Regions from separate parts of the Paenibacillus sp. FSL F4-0243 genome, predicted to be linked through region 1. Evidence: a T-box and tRNA genes for the amino acid it is inferred to sense, from the RefSeq annotation. Region 1 holds a T-box; the other regions hold tRNA genes.
What was found. A T-box is a leader RNA that pairs with one kind of tRNA and senses whether it is charged. The one in region 1 lies ahead of metG (methionine--tRNA ligase), so its partner is inferred to be a tRNA-Met.

Region 1 (5,216 bases):
AAGGCTTAAAAGGAACTCTCGCCATTGGCACTGTGTCTTCCTCAGGAGCGACCCTGCTCCAAGATCGACTATGTGAGTTCCACAAAACGTATCAAGGCGTTAAATTTGAAATCCATGAAGGGAATACCTTCAGAATCATCGACCTTTTGAACAAGGGCATTGTCGAGATTGGCATTGTCCGGACACCCTTTAATGCTACAAATTTAGAATGTCTTTACACACAAGCTGAGCCTATGATTGCCGTAATGACTCCAGAGTATGACTGGAAAACAGATGGAAACTTTGTTGAGATCGGTGAGTTAAAAGATAAACCGCTCATTATCTACCGCCGTTTTGAGCAGCTTATCCGGGAAACCTGTCTTGAGAATGGTTTTGATCCGCTAATTTTCTGTATGAATGATGATGCGCGAACAACACTGCTCTGGGCAAATGCTGGTCTCGGCATCGGAATTATCCCCAAATCCGCTTTCGAATTAACGAGTAATCGTAATTTGATCTATAAAGAAATCAGTAGTGAGTCGCTTCGCACGCGGGTCGCCGCCGTCTGGATCAAGGATAAATACTTATCATCACTAGCTTCCAAGTTTATTGAAAGCTTTAAGAATGGTTAAGAATCTTCGCTATTTATTCACTTGTTGTTGAACTAGTCTATCCTCCTCTTCTTTAATACAAGTAATATCAATTCGTTCAAACAACAATTGCAAATCAGTTACCTGTTGATAAGGGGGAACTGAGCAGGGCTTCCATTTCGGTAGTTCAAGCGATAAGAACCCCCGAATCTTCTCACAAGAAAAGGGTAGAAACGGATGCAGCAAATTCGCCAAATTAGCAATAATCTGCACACAAGTAAATATTGAATTATTACAAGCTTCCCGATCCTCTTTTACCTGAATCCAAGGCTTTTGCCGATCAAAATACTGATTTGCCTTACGTACATAAAAGAAAATATATTCGAGCGCATCCTTCAAATCTCCCGCTTCAATTAGGCGTCCTGACTCCAGATACAAGAGGTCAATGTTATCGCTCCACCCCTTATCTAACTTTCCACTTGGCACGATCCCTTCATAAAACTTATCTACAAAAGCCAATGAGCGATTCACAAAGTTACCAAATGCTCCAAGCAGCTCACCATTATGACTATAAATAAACTCTCTCCAGGAAAAATCCGTATCCCGCTTCTCAGGCCCGTTGGCAATTAAGAAATAACGAATAGAGTCTGGATGATACCGCTCTAGAATATCAGGTACCCAGACTGCCCAATTACGGCTAGTGGAGAACTTCTGCCCTTCAAGGGTTAAATATTCGCTGGATATAATCCGATCCGGTAAATGTAGTTCTCTTGCTCCTAATAAGACGGCTGGCCATATCAGGGTGTGAAAAGGAATATTATCTTTACCATGGACATAATAAGCGGTGATGTCCTCTTGTTCCTCTGACCAAAAATCCTCCCAGCTCCGCCCAGACTGTGCAGCCCACTGCTTACTGGCTGATAAATAACCACTTACCGCCTCAATCCAGACATAAATCTTCTTGTCTTCAAATCCAGCTATAGGAACATCTACACCCCAAGATAAGTCTCTTGTTACCGCGCGGTCCTGCAGTTCTTCTTTTAAATAACGTTTGGTCAGTTTTATAGCGTTTTCTCTCCAAAATTGTGCTTCCTCTACATATTCCGTTAATTCAGATTGAAATTTAGATAAGCTAAGATAAAAATGTTCTGTCGGTCGTTCTGTCGGTGTATTCCCACATAATTTACAGACTCTGTCTAACAAATCGGCAGGATCTAGAATCGTAGAACAATAATCGCATTGATCTCCACGCGCCCGCTGTCCACAGACTGGACAAGTCCCTTCCACATATCTGTCTGGCAAAAATCGCTGATCCGCCTCACAGTAACATTGCGCTATGTTTTTTTTATATAAATGACCATTCTCTAGTAGCTTCGCAAACAACTCTTGCACGACCTTATGATGCTGCTGTTGATCCGTTCGAGTATAAAGATCATAACTAAATCCCAGCTGTTCAAAACACTTCAGAAACTCTTCGTGGTATCGACTTGCAAAAGCTTCGGGTGTGATCCCTTCATTAGCAGCCTGAACCGCTACAGGTGTGCCATGACAATCGCTGCCTGACACATATAAAACGTTATCCCCCTTGCTGCGAAAATAGCGTGCCAGCACATCTCCAGGCAACACACTTGATAATCTTCCAAGATGTAAAGATCCATTCGCATACGGCCAAGCACCGCCTATAAACACATTACTCATTAACCTTCTCCTCCTTTTTTTAGACAACAAAAAAACTCCCATCCACAAAGGACGAGAGTTCTACTCACGTGTTACCACCTAATTTTATAAATGCCTCATGACATTTACCTCTTCAGGTACGACGTTAATAAACGTTTATACCCTAGCACTGTAACGGATGCAGGTTCCGGCGCAGCCTACAACCCAAAAGGTTTCGATGCGCAGCTCTGAGACCATATTCCCAAGGTTTTTCTTTACTCCTTTTCAGCGACCGGAGCTCTCTGTAGAAAGAATTGCCGTGGTACTCTTTCTCTTCTTTGCCTTTGAATATTCAAGTTACTGGAAATAATACTTAATTTATCGAGTAAAGTCAATACATAAGCTCAAGCACCATGAATTCGTCATAGTTTTTATAAAAAAAGACCACCCAATCGTACAATTGGATGGTCCCTGTAGTTTAAATTATTTCATGATTTTGCAAATATCATTGGTGAATTGAACAGGATCACTAACTTGCAATCCTTCGATCAGCAGAGCTTGGTTGTACAGCAGGTTCGTGTATAAACCGAGCTTCTCTTTATCGTTCTCAGCTGCCGCTTTCAAAGACTGGAAGACTTCGTGATGGATGTTGATTTCGAGTACCTTATCCGCTTGAACCTCTTGCCCATTCGGCATCGATTTCAGGATTTTTTCCATCTCGATTGTCAATTCGCCTTCAGCTGAGAGGCATACCGGATGAGTCTTTAAACGTTTGGAAGCTTTAACATTCTTCACTTTGCCGGACAAGATGTCCTTCATCGCTTCAAAAAGCTCCTTGTTTTCGTTCTCTTCCGCTTCCGTTGGCTTGTCCGCTTCGTCTGCTTCGATACCCAGATCACCACTGGATACGGATTTAAATTCTTTTTCTTTATAAGACATGATCATCTTGATCGCAAATTCATCAATATCATCAGTGAAGTAAAGAATTTCATACCCTTTATCCGATACAAGCTCGGTCTGTGGGAGCTTTTCGATTCTGTCGATCGACTCTCCGGATGCATAGTAGATATACTTCTGATCTTCTGGCATTCTTGACACATATTCGTCCAGCGTTACCAGCTTCTTCTCCTTGGAGGAGTAGAACATCAGCAAATCTTGAAGTGTATCTTTGTGCATTCCATAATCGTTGTACACACCAAACTTAAGCTGTCTGCCAAAAGCGTTATAGAACTGCTCATACTTCTCTCTTTCATCCTTCAGCAAGCTTTGCAGTTGACTCTTCACTTTATTCTTAATGTTCTTAGCGATCAGAGTCAGCTGACGGTCATGCTGGAGCATTTCTCTGGAGATGTTTAGCGAAAGATCCTCTGAATCTACCATACCTTTTACAAAGCTAAAATAGTCAGGCAGCAGATCCGCACATTTATTCATAATCAATACACCATTGGAATAGAGCTCAAGACCTTTTTCATATTCCTTTGTGTAGTAGTCAAACGGTGTATTTTCTGGGATGAACAGGATTGCATTGTACACTACAGCACCATCGGCACTGATATGAATATGTTTAAGCGGCTTATCGAAGCCGTAACGTTTCTCTGCATAGAAGTTATCGTAATCTTCTGTAGTCAACTCGTTTTTGTTCTTCCGCCAGATTGGCACCATACTGTTCACGGTTTGTTCTTGAACAACTTCCTCGAACTCGTTCTCTGTGCCTTCTTTTGGCTTTTGCTCCTTCACGTCCATTTTAATTGGGAAACGAATGAAGTCAGAATATTTTTTAATGATGGATTTCAGGCGATACTCTTCCAAGTATTCATCGTATTGATCTTCTTCAGTATTCTCTTTAATCTTCAAAATCACTTCAGTACCTACAGAATCCTTCTCGACAGGCTCGATAGTATAGCCATCAGCGCCCTTAGACTCCCATTTAAAGGCCTCGTCGCTACCAAGCGCCTTACTGATCACAATTACGTCATCTGCTACCATAAACGCAGCATAGAAGCCAACACCGAACTGTCCGATGATATTGTGACCATCTTTGGCTTCGTTCTCTTTCTTAAATGCAAGAGATCCACTCTTCGCGATTGTTCCTAAGTTATTCTCCAGCTCTTCTTGTGTCATCCCGATACCTGTATCGGAGATCGTCAAAGTTCTGTTCGCCTTATCGGCAGTCACTTTAATATAATAATCTTCTTTATTGAAGACCAGGCTTTCATCAGCTAATGCTTTGTAATAGATCTTATCAATTGCATCACTTGCATTAGAAATCAACTCGCGCAGAAAAATTTCCCGTTGTGTATAAATGGAGTTAATCATCATTTCCAGCAATCTTTTCGATTCCGCTTTAAACTCTTTTTTGGCCATGAATAAGTAAATCTCCTTTCAAAATAACATCTTGTCCAACATTTCGTGATTAGCACTCTTGTTAGATGAGTGCTAATTCTTCTTTTTATATAACATAAACTGATTTTGAATGTCAATATTTACAGCGACTTTCTTTAAAGAATGCTATCTTTTGCATACAAATTTAAGATTTTATTGATCATTAATGACCCACTTGCGCGTAGGATGATTCTATGTTTTAAATAGACTAGAGCATAAATTCCAAATAAAGGGTTATCATTATCAAACCTAGGAGGAGTTCGAATGAATAAACAAGCGCAGTCCATTGTAAATTCTTCAGCAACAAGTCCCATTAAGAATTTGATTGGCAGTGTATTTATCCCCGTACACGATATTGAAAAAGCCCGTAGCTGGTATTGCCAAGTCCTAGGACTCCAGGAAGCAGATCATCCGATTATGAACGGTCATTTATGCCCGTTAACTATGCAAGGAAGCACTGGGATCATTCTGGACACCATGCCCATGTGGGGAGGTTTAGAGCCTGAAGGGGCTCCTCCAATTACAACACCTGCTCTTATGCTTATAACCGATGATTTGCAAGCCTCTTTCAACTACATAAAGGAGCTCGGTGTAGAGATAGTAACCGAA
Region 2 (5,216 bases), 3.3 Mb from region 1:
CCTGATAAATTGCTACAGGGTCGACTGTTTGCTTACGGCGATGCTCACCGTCACCGGGTAGGTCCTAACCATAACAGCCTGCCTATCAACCGACCAAAAGTAGAAGTGAAGAACTATCAACGTGACGGTGGCATGGCACTCGGTAACAATGGCGGATCCGGTGCCTATTACGAACCTAACAGCTTAGGCGGACCTAAAGAAGCACCACAGTACAAAACATCACCTTTCGAAGTATCTGGAAATGCCGACAGTGTCTCCTATAATAGTGATGACCATTATACACAACCTGGTGACTTGTATCGCCTGATGAGTGAAGAAGAACGTACCCGTCTTGTTCAAAATATCGTAGGCGCTATGACACCAGTTGAAAGTAACGATATTAAACTTCGTCAAATTGTTCATTTCTATAAAGCTGATGCAGAACTGGGACAGCGTGTTGCATCCGGTTTAGGATTATCCGTCCCAGGCGGATTATAAGACTGTAATTGCACTTATACAATCAAAGAGGACCTTTACCCGTAAATGGGAAAGGTCCTCTTTGTTCATAAGAAAAGCTAAAACATATAATATATAAGAACGATCACGATGCATAGCGTGGAGACAACAGATAAGCACGAAAAAAAAGTATTCCAGTTATTGCCCTTCATTTGTCTTATACACGACCAGTATACTGCTTCTTTGATGCTCTGCCCCATCACGTGAAGATTTAACTACCGAACCGTAACAGATATTCACAACCTGTTCCTCACGCAGCCCCGCCAAGAACTCATTCGCCTTATTCTCAGCATACGAATTATCAGCATCTACAAACTCTTTTACTTGAATCATCCTGATCTCTCCTTTAATAAATTATAGTTACTTTTTATGTCTAGATTCTATAGGTGAACTCAACGAAATGTACATGGCGTATCACTCCCCTGGTAACATTTAATGTAAAATTATCTTCGAAATATAGTATAGGCATTCCGCAGTTTTCTACGAAATGCCTATAACATCAGCCTATCATAGCACCCAACTATACAATAGTCAAACGTTTTAAATACAATATTTAGTAAGAATTTATTGCCTTTGCAAAATGGATTGGATTTACATATAGAAGCTGTTATACTGATCAGAAGGTTCCCTCTAGGGGACCTCTATTTGTATAGGAGGGATTTTAATATGGCAACGCGTCATAACAAATTTGCAAAGAATGTGCTACTTAGAGGGGGTGAAATCTACTATGAACCATAGTCTAATTTATGAAGGCTCAAGGACACAACTGGTCCAGCAGCTTATTTATTTTGATGAGGAAAAAATCGCATTTCTAAATCAGTATTTCCCGGAACGAAGCAAACAAAGAAGTAATGCTGAAACGCTGTTGTCCCGTTATTGCTCCGAGCTGGAACAATTACTTTCCCGTTTTAGTGGTGAAGAATTGAATTCACTCGTATTGATTGGAAGTCAGCTTCAGCTACGCTACTTAGACGACAATACTACAGATACCTACACCATCGTATTTCCAAACCAGGCAGAACCCAATGATAACAAGATTTCAATGTTCTCGCCTATTGGCATGCAGTTGCTGTTAGCTCAGATCGGCAGTACATGTCAGCTAGCTATTCCTTCAGGTGAGTTATCAGTAAAAATCGAAAGTATTAAGTTTGTGAATTGTGGTGAGGTGGCCGTTCTTATTTAAGCCCACTTGCACATATCACCAACATTAACAGCGTCCCTTTCCAATCTTATGGAAGAGGACGCTGTTCATCTATTCAGCCTGCTAAGCACTCTTCATACTTTTATTTGAGCCTCAAGCCTTCACCCAGTTTACTGACTGATTTTTCGATACGAGATGCTCTGGTTTCAGGTCTTTTCGCCGCTTCGATCCAAGATACATATTCCTTCTGATAAGAATAAGCCAGACCGTTATAATAAGCTTCTGCCTGCTCATGACTACTCAACGCATCAAGGAAATCCTTAGGGGCTTCTACCTCCCGTAATTGATGATCTTGCTCCATCGTCACATGCACAATATCACCAGGTTGAGCTTTGGCTAGATCCCGTAGTTCTTTCTTTACCACCATAAAATGCTTTCCGTTTCCATGGGGCATAAGCGTTCCTCTATAGGGGATTCCATTTACACTTCCTTTTACCTGTATTCTGGACTTTGTTTCAAATATTTGTTCGGCATCAAAAGGGACGTTAAGATAAGTCCAGCTCCCACTTGCATCAGGTCGCACTAATTTAGCTTCAAATTCAAACATTGCTACCTCCTCAACTAAAAGCCCTAAGTTCTATTGTATCCATATGAATGTAACTATACAAAAAAAACACCTGCCTATAATAGACAGATGTTTCTTAATTATAAGCGGGTGATGGGAATCGAACCCACGCTATCAGCTTGGAAGGCTGAAGTTCTACCATTGAACTACACCCGCAAAGGTATAAAATCGGGATGACACGATTTGAACATGCGACCCCCTGGTCCCAAACCAGGTGCTCTACCAAGCTGAGCTACATCCCGTCAAAACATGTAATTACTTAGTAATAAAAATGGCGCGCCCTGAGAGATTCGAACTCCCGGCCTTTTGATTCGTAGTCAAACGCTCTATCCAGCTGAGCTAAGGGCGCAAAAATTATGGAGCGGAAGACGGGAATCGAACCCGCGACCCTCGCCTTGGCAAGGCGATGCTCTACCGCTGAGCCACTTCCGCAAAATATGGTGCGCGTGAAGGGACTTGAACCCCCACGTCGTGAAACGCCAGATCCTAAGTCTGGTGCGTCTGCCATTCCGCCACACGCGCACACTTTGAAAATAATGGTGAGCCATGAAGGACTCGAACCTTCGACACCCTGATTAAAAGTCAGGTGCTCTACCAACTGAGCTAATGGCTCTCATAAATGGCTGGGGATATAGGATTTGAACCTATGCATGACGGAGTCAAAGTCCGTTGCCTTACCGCTTGGCTAATCCCCAACAATAATTAACTAAATGGCGGAACCGACGAGATTCGAACTCGCGATCTCCTGCGTGACAGGCAGGCATGTTAGGCCAACTACACCACGGTTCCATAGACATAATGCATAAGAGTAAATTGGTTGCGGGGGCAGGATTTGAACCTGCGGCCTTCGGGTTATGAGCCCGACGAGCTACCGGGCTGCTCCACCCCGCGTCATTTAATAATTATATACTATTCATTTACACTACGCCAGCTAGTCCCAAAACATCATGCTTAAGGAAAATTTGGTTGCGGGGGCAGGATTTGAACCTGCGGCCTTCGGGTTATGAGCCCGACGAGCTACCGGGCTGCTCCACCCCGCGTCGTTCTTAAATGAATATGGTGGAGGCTGAGGGGATCGAACCCCCGACCCTCTGCTTGTAAGGCAGATGCTCTCCCAGCTGAGCTAAGCCTCCATGTTATGACCCGTATGGGATTCGAACCCATGTTACCTCCGTGAAAGGGAGGTGTCTTAACCCCTTGACCAACGGGCCATGCTAATAAACTTTGTGGCGGAGAGAGAGGGATTCGAACCCTCGAGACGCTTGTGGCGCCTACACGATTTCCAATCGTGCTCCTTCGGCCAAACTCGGACACCTCTCCATAAATGGCTCCCCGAACAGGACTCGAACCTGTGACAACTCGATTAACAGTCGAGTGCTCTACCAACTGAGCTATCAGGGAATATGGTGGGCCTTAGTGGACTCGAACCACCGACCTCACCCTTATCAGGGGTGCGCTCTAACCAGCTGAGCTAAAGGCCCTTTTTAAGACACATCAATATTAAGGGCAAAAAAAATACCACGGGTTATGTGGTTGTCCGCTTGGCGACGTCCTACTCTCCCAGGACCCTTCGGTCCAAGTACCATCGGCGCTGGAGGGCTTAACGGTCGTGTTCGGGATGGGTACGTGTGGAACCCCTCCGCTATCGCCACCAAACGGGCATTTACAGCGTAAATGCTCAGGCTTGAGTCGCCTGAAAACTGAATCCGAATTGAATTTGCGTTCTAAGTATAGGATAAGCCCTCGACCGATTAGTATTGGTCAGCTCCATGCATTACTGCACTTCCACCTCCAACCTATCTACCTCGTCGTCTTCAAGGGGTCTTACTAATTGGGAAATCTCATCTTGAGGGGGGCTTCACGCTTAGATGCTTTCAGCGCTTATCCCGTCCGTACGTAGCTACCCAGCCATGCTTCTGGCGAAACAACTGGTGCACCAGCGGTACGTCCATCCCGGTCCTCTCGTACTAAGGACAGCTCCTCTCAAATTTCCTGCGCCCACGACAGATAGGGACCGAACTGTCTCACGACGTTCTGAACCCAGCTCGCGTACCGCTTTAATGGGCGAACAGCCCAACCCTTGGGACCTACTTCAGCCCCAGGATGCGATGAGCCGACATCGAGGTGCCAAACCTCCCCGTCGATGTGGACTCTTGGGGGAGATAAGCCTGTTATCCCCAGGGTAGCTTTTATCCGTTGAGCGATGGCCCTTCCATGCGGTACCACCGGATCACTAAGTCCGACTTTCGTCCCTGCTCGACTTGTAGGTCTCGCAGTCAAGCTCCCTTATGCCTTTGCACTCTTCGAATGATTTCCAACCATTCTGAGGGAACCTTGGAACGCCTCCGTTACTCTTTAGGAGGCGACCGCCCCAGTCAAACTGCCCGCCTGACACGGTCCCCGTACCCGATTAGGGTACTAGGTTAGAACCTAGATACGATCAGGGTGGTATCCCAACGGCGCCTCCACCGAAGCTTGCGCTCCGATTTCTACGGCTCCCACCTATCCTGTACAGATCGTACCCAAATTCAATATCAAGCTGCAGTAAAGCTCCATGGGGTCTTTCCGTCTTGTCGCGGGTAACCTGCATCTTCACAGGTATTAAAATTTCACCGGATCTCTCGTTGAGACAGCGCCCAAGTCGTTACGCCATTCGTGCGGGTCAGAATTTACCTGACAAGGAATTTCGCTACCTTAGGACCGTTATAGTTACGGCCGCCGTTTACTGGGGCTTCGGTTCATAGCTTCGGGTTACCCCTAACCACTCCCCTTAACCTTCCAGCACCGGGCAGGCGTCAGCCCGTATACTTCGCCTTGCGGCTTCGCACAGACCTGTGTTTTTGCTAAACAGTCGCTTGGGCCTTTTCACTGCGGCCCCCTCGTGCTATTCACACTACCGGGGCACCCCTTCTCCCGAAGTTACGGGGTCATTTTGCCGAGTTCCTTAACGAGAGT
Region 3 (5,216 bases), 1.8 Mb from region 1:
ACATCTCTGTAATTTCCGATCCGCCAGAAATAATAACATCCCAGTCCTCAGCGGCGATATCGTTAAACGTAGGCTCCCATTTCGTTTTATCGACACCCATTTCTACAACTTTTGTTTCTGCACCCAGCTCATCCTTAACCTTTTGCAAACCGCTATTCGCAGAGTCAAAGAAAGATTTATCTCCAAGCGTTCCTGGAATCAGAAGTACTACTTTGAGTTTATCCCCTGAACCTGTTTCTCCACCTTCAGCTGCGTTAGATCCTGCATTCGCGGAAGATCCATTACTCGACGTATTATTTCCACAGGCTGTGACCATTACCATTACTACTAGTAACAACAAAGAAAGAACTTTCTTTTTCATTTTTCTATTCCCCCTATTTATAGTTGGTTAGTAATTTGAGAGGTTCTCCTTCTTAGTCCGTTGTATATTTCACGATTTAGATGGAAACTCTCATTTTTCATGTAACATTGTCAAAATTTTAATGATTTTAACGAATACACTCAAAAAAAGAGATAAAATTATAATTTTTACGAATAATCCGACTAATTCCCGAACGAGATGGCCAGTCAGGTTGCTAATCTTCGGATTTCTTGATACGATCATATCAAATATTAATGAAAATAATTATATGATTTCGGTCATATTTTTGTATGATTCGGCTAAAACATAATTATTGGAGGGTCATCATGGATCGTGTTCTATATATTGTAAATGCAGCACATGAGGTTAATACCTATATTCCACCACACCAGCATGAATGTTATGAACTAGTCTATTATTTAAACGGCTTAGGAACTACCAATATAGGTTCGCGAAGTTATCATTTTCGTTCTTCTTCATTCGCGCTGATACCACCCAATCATAAACATGATGAGAATCATCGCGAGGATGCTACTATACTATTTGTAGGCTTCCATTCAAATCACCCATATATGGAGAATTTGCAAGGCGTATATGAAGATGATAAAGACCATACTGTTCTACAGATCTTGCTTCGAATGAAAGCAGAGTTTACGCGCAAACAAGATGGATTCTCTGAACTATTGAACCTGCAAATGAGCGAAATCACTGTTCATCTGATACGGCTTCTTAGTGCCTCTGGGTTTCAATCACCAACGGAAGACAGAGTCCAATATGTTCTAAACTATATGAATGAGCATTACCGCCATAAGCTATCGGTCGCAACACTTTCAGAGATGTCTGGATACAGCTATGATCGTTTCCGCCATTTATTTAAAGAACGATTCGGTTCTTCACCTCTGCGCTATCTACTATTGAAACGTCTGGATTATGCAAAGTCTCTCTTGCAACATACCCAAATGCATATCTCTGAAGTATCAGCTGCTGCTGGGTTTGTGAATGACGCCCAATTCTGCAATATGTTTAAACGTGAAATTGGTCTCACCCCACGAGCATTCCGACTAAGCAGTCAATAAAACAAAACTCCACACAAAAAGGCCGTTGATTAGAGACGCCTCTAATTCAACGGCTTAAGAATAAAAAGCTCAAAGACAAAGAAAAAAGGTTTGTAAAGTTGCTTATACAAGCGACTTTACAAACCTTTTTGATATACCGGCGAGAGGACTCGAACCTCCACGGTTTCCCTCTCGATTTTGAGTCGAGCGCGTCTGCCATTCCGCCACGCCGGCACATATGAAATTAATGGAGGCGCCACCCAGATTTGAACTGGGGATAAAGCTTTTGCAGAGCTTTGCCTTACCACTTGGCTATGGCGCCATATGAAAACTTTGGAGCGGACGACGGGAATCGAACCCGCGACCCTCGCCTTGGCAAGGCGATGCTCTACCGCTGAGCCACGTCCGCATAAAATGGCTGGGGATATAGGATTTGAACCTATGCATGACGGAGTCAAAGTCCGTTGCCTTACCGCTTGGCTAATCCCCAATAACATTTTAAAATAAAAGGGGCGACTGATGGGTCTCGAACCCACGAATGCCGGAACCACAATCCGGTGCGTTAACCACTTCGCCACAATCGCCATATTAAACTAATATTGTTGCTGTTCTTCTTAAAGTAAATGGGGCGACCGATGGGACTTGAACCCACGAATGCCGGATCCACAAACCGGTGCGTTAACCCCTTCGCCACGACCGCCATATTAAACTTTAGAGAAAGACTTTAGATAAAGATTGGCAGGGGCAGCAGGAATTGAACCCACACCAACGGTTTTGGAGACCGTTGTTCTACCTTTAAACTATGCCCCTAAAAAATGGTGGGGGATGATGGATTCGAACCACCGAACACGTACGTGAGCAGATTTACAGTCTGATGCGTTTGGCCACTTCGCTAATCCCCCAAAGATGGTGCCGGCGAGAGGACTTGAACCCCCAACCTACTGATTACAAGTCAGTTGCTCTACCAATTGAGCTACACCGGCATATTAAGTTGTATACTATATGGTGGCTCGAGACGGATTCGAACCGCCGACACGAGGATTTTCAGTCCTCTGCTCTACCGACTGAGCTATCGAGCCAAGAAAATGGCGGAACCGACGAGATTCGAACTCGCGATCTCCTGCGTGACAGGCAGGCATGTTAGGCCAACTACACCACGGTTCCAAAAGATATAATTACTTGATGAAAATTGGTTGCGGGGGCAGGATTTGAACCTGCGGCCTTCGGGTTATGAGCCCGACGAGCTACCGGGCTGCTCCACCCCGCGTCGTTCTTAAATGAATATGGTGGAGGCTGAGGGGATCGAACCCCCGACCCTCTGCTTGTAAGGCAGATGCTCTCCCAGCTGAGCTAAGCCTCCGTAAACAACAATTGTTATTGTACCAAAGTCCACTATGTAAAATCAAGTGAAAATTTGGTGACCCGTATGGGATTCGAACCCATGTTACCTCCGTGAAAGGGAGGTGTCTTAACCCCTTGACCAACGGGCCATACTAAGTAAAATTTGTGGCGGAGAGAGAGGGATTCGAACCCTCGAGACGCTTGTGGCGCCTACACGATTTCCAATCGTGCTCCTTCGGCCAAACTCGGACACCTCTCCATATGGCTCCCCGAACAGGACTCGAACCTGTGACAACTCGATTAACAGTCGAGTGCTCTACCAACTGAGCTATCAGGGAATATTCATACCAGGCTTGATGCCTGAAAACTGAATCCGAATTGAATTTGCGTCTTAAGTATAGGATAAGCCCTCGACCGATTAGTATTGGTCAGCTCCATGCATTACTGCACTTCCACCTCCAACCTATCTACCTCGTCGTCTTCAAGGGGTCTTACTAATTGGGAAATCTCATCTTGAGGGGGGCTTCACGCTTAGATGCTTTCAGCGCTTATCCCGTCCGTACGTAGCTACCCAGCCATGCTTCTGGCGAAACAACTGGTGCACCAGCGGTACGTCCATCCCGGTCCTCTCGTACTAAGGACAGCTCCTCTCAAATTTCCTGCGCCCACGACAGATAGGGACCGAACTGTCTCACGACGTTCTGAACCCAGCTCGCGTACCGCTTTAATGGGCGAACAGCCCAACCCTTGGGACCTACTTCAGCCCCAGGATGCGATGAGCCGACATCGAGGTGCCAAACCTCCCCGTCGATGTGGACTCTTGGGGGAGATAAGCCTGTTATCCCCAGGGTAGCTTTTATCCGTTGAGCGATGGCCCTTCCATGCGGTACCACCGGATCACTAAGTCCGACTTTCGTCCCTGCTCGACTTGTAGGTCTCGCAGTCAAGCTCCCTTATGCCTTTGCACTCTTCGAATGATTTCCAACCATTCTGAGGGAACCTTGGAACGCCTCCGTTACTCTTTAGGAGGCGACCGCCCCAGTCAAACTGCCCGCCTGACACGGTCCCCGTACCCGATTAGGGTACTAGGTTAGAACCTAGATACGATCAGGGTGGTATCCCAACGGCGCCTCCACCGAAGCTTGCGCTCCGATTTCTACGGCTCCCACCTATCCTGTACAGATCGTACCCAAATTCAATATCAAGCTGCAGTAAAGCTCCATGGGGTCTTTCCGTCTTGTCGCGGGTAACCTGCATCTTCACAGGTATTAAAATTTCACCGGATCTCTCGTTGAGACAGCGCCCAAGTCGTTACGCCATTCGTGCGGGTCAGAATTTACCTGACAAGGAATTTCGCTACCTTAGGACCGTTATAGTTACGGCCGCCGTTTACTGGGGCTTCGGTTCATAGCTTCGGGTTACCCCTAACCACTCCCCTTAACCTTCCAGCACCGGGCAGGCGTCAGCCCGTATACTTCGCCTTGCGGCTTCGCACAGACCTGTGTTTTTGCTAAACAGTCGCTTGGGCCTTTTCACTGCGGCCCCCTCGTGCTATTCACACTACCGGGGCACCCCTTCTCCCGAAGTTACGGGGTCATTTTGCCGAGTTCCTTAACGAGAGTTCTTCCGCGCGCCTTAGAATTCTCTTCTCGCCTACCTGTGTCGGTTTGCGGTACGGGCACCTTCTCCTGGCTAGAGGCTTTTCTTGGCAGTGTGAGATCATGACCTTCGCTACTACAATTTTCGCTCCCCATCACAGCCCAGCCTTAATGATGTGCGGATTTGCCTACACATCAGCCTCACTGCTTAGACGGACATATCCATCAGTCCGCGTCACTACCCTCCTGCGTCACCCCATCGCTCATAGCGGATTACGGTGGTACAGTAATTTCAAACTGTTGTCCTTCGACTACGCCTTTCGGCCTCGCCTTAGGTCCCGACTTACCCTGAGCGGACGAGCCTTCCTCAGGAAACCTTGGGCTTTCGGCGGATCAGATTCTCACTGATCTTTTCGTTACTCATACCGGCATTCTCACTTGTATGCTGTCCAGCGCTCCTTACGGTACACCTTCAACCCACATACAACGCTCCCCTACCCCAGATACATACGTATCTAGCCATAGCTTCGGTGGTGTGTTTAGCCCCGTTACATTTTCGGCGCAGAGTCACTCGACCAGTGAGCTATTACGCACTCTTTCAATGGTGGCTGCTTCTAAGCCAACATCCTGGTTGTCTGTGCAACTCCACATCCTTTCCCACTTAACACACACTTGGGGACCTTAGCTGATGGTCTGGGCTGTTTCCCTTTTGACAATGGATCTTAGCACTCACTGTCTGACTCCCGGCAATAAGTATATGGCATTCGGAGTTTGACTGAGCTTGGTAATCCTTGCGGACCCCGCACCCAATCAGTGCTCTACCTCCACTACTCTTATACCGAGGCTAGCCCTAAAGCTATT

Region 2: it has a tRNA-Met gene. The T-box ahead of metG (methionine--tRNA ligase) is inferred to sense a tRNA for this amino acid. The anticodon was not compared.
Region 3: it has a tRNA-Met gene. The T-box ahead of metG (methionine--tRNA ligase) is inferred to sense a tRNA for this amino acid. The anticodon was not compared.

The regions. Positions count from the first base shown of each region.
Region 1 is NZ_CP150151.1:4,247,571-4,252,786, forward strand. It holds gene NSS87_RS18860 (LysR family transcriptional regulator) at 1-611, shown strand, start outside; gene metG (methionine--tRNA ligase) at 621-2,267, opposite strand; T-box leader at 2,312-2,573, opposite strand; gene htpG (molecular chaperone HtpG) at 2,709-4,589, opposite strand; gene NSS87_RS18875 (VOC family protein) at 4,872-5,216, shown strand, end outside.
Region 2 is NZ_CP150151.1:947,099-952,314, reverse strand. It holds gene katA (catalase KatA) at 1-477, shown strand, start outside; gene NSS87_RS04185 (sporulation protein Cse60) at 634-828, opposite strand; gene NSS87_RS04180 (GreA/GreB family elongation factor) at 1,223-1,678, shown strand; gene NSS87_RS04175 (YdeI/OmpD-associated family protein) at 1,779-2,243, opposite strand; tRNA gene NSS87_RS04170 (tRNA-Gly) at 2,347-2,417, opposite strand; tRNA gene NSS87_RS04165 (tRNA-Pro) at 2,430-2,503, opposite strand; tRNA gene NSS87_RS04160 (tRNA-Arg) at 2,534-2,610, opposite strand; tRNA gene NSS87_RS04155 (tRNA-Gly) at 2,619-2,693, opposite strand; tRNA gene NSS87_RS04150 (tRNA-Leu) at 2,700-2,783, opposite strand; tRNA gene NSS87_RS04145 (tRNA-Lys) at 2,799-2,874, opposite strand; tRNA gene NSS87_RS04140 (tRNA-Gln) at 2,882-2,956, opposite strand; tRNA gene NSS87_RS04135 (tRNA-Asp) at 2,973-3,050, opposite strand; tRNA gene NSS87_RS04130 (tRNA-Met) at 3,076-3,152, opposite strand; tRNA gene NSS87_RS04125 (tRNA-Met) at 3,225-3,301, opposite strand; tRNA gene NSS87_RS04120 (tRNA-Val) at 3,319-3,394, opposite strand; tRNA gene NSS87_RS04115 (tRNA-Glu) at 3,401-3,472, opposite strand; tRNA gene NSS87_RS04110 (tRNA-Ser) at 3,489-3,581, opposite strand; tRNA gene NSS87_RS04105 (tRNA-Asn) at 3,587-3,662, opposite strand; tRNA gene NSS87_RS04100 (tRNA-Ile) at 3,666-3,742, opposite strand; rRNA gene rrf (5S ribosomal RNA) at 3,801-3,917, opposite strand; rRNA gene NSS87_RS04090 (23S ribosomal RNA) at 3,993-5,216, opposite strand, start outside.
Region 3 is NZ_CP150151.1:6,024,481-6,029,696, forward strand. It holds gene NSS87_RS26645 (BMP family ABC transporter substrate-binding protein) at 1-361, opposite strand, end outside; gene NSS87_RS26650 (AraC family transcriptional regulator) at 688-1,437, shown strand; tRNA gene NSS87_RS26655 (tRNA-Leu) at 1,572-1,650, opposite strand; tRNA gene NSS87_RS26660 (tRNA-Cys) at 1,665-1,738, opposite strand; tRNA gene NSS87_RS26665 (tRNA-Gly) at 1,751-1,825, opposite strand; tRNA gene NSS87_RS26670 (tRNA-Gln) at 1,832-1,906, opposite strand; tRNA gene NSS87_RS26675 (tRNA-His) at 1,928-2,000, opposite strand; tRNA gene NSS87_RS26680 (tRNA-His) at 2,041-2,116, opposite strand; tRNA gene NSS87_RS26685 (tRNA-Trp) at 2,153-2,226, opposite strand; tRNA gene NSS87_RS26690 (tRNA-Tyr) at 2,233-2,318, opposite strand; tRNA gene NSS87_RS26695 (tRNA-Thr) at 2,324-2,399, opposite strand; tRNA gene NSS87_RS26700 (tRNA-Phe) at 2,420-2,495, opposite strand; tRNA gene NSS87_RS26705 (tRNA-Asp) at 2,503-2,580, opposite strand; tRNA gene NSS87_RS26710 (tRNA-Met) at 2,607-2,683, opposite strand; tRNA gene NSS87_RS26715 (tRNA-Val) at 2,701-2,776, opposite strand; tRNA gene NSS87_RS26720 (tRNA-Glu) at 2,832-2,906, opposite strand; tRNA gene NSS87_RS26725 (tRNA-Ser) at 2,924-3,016, opposite strand; tRNA gene NSS87_RS26730 (tRNA-Asn) at 3,020-3,095, opposite strand; rRNA gene NSS87_RS26735 (23S ribosomal RNA) at 3,156-5,216, opposite strand, start outside.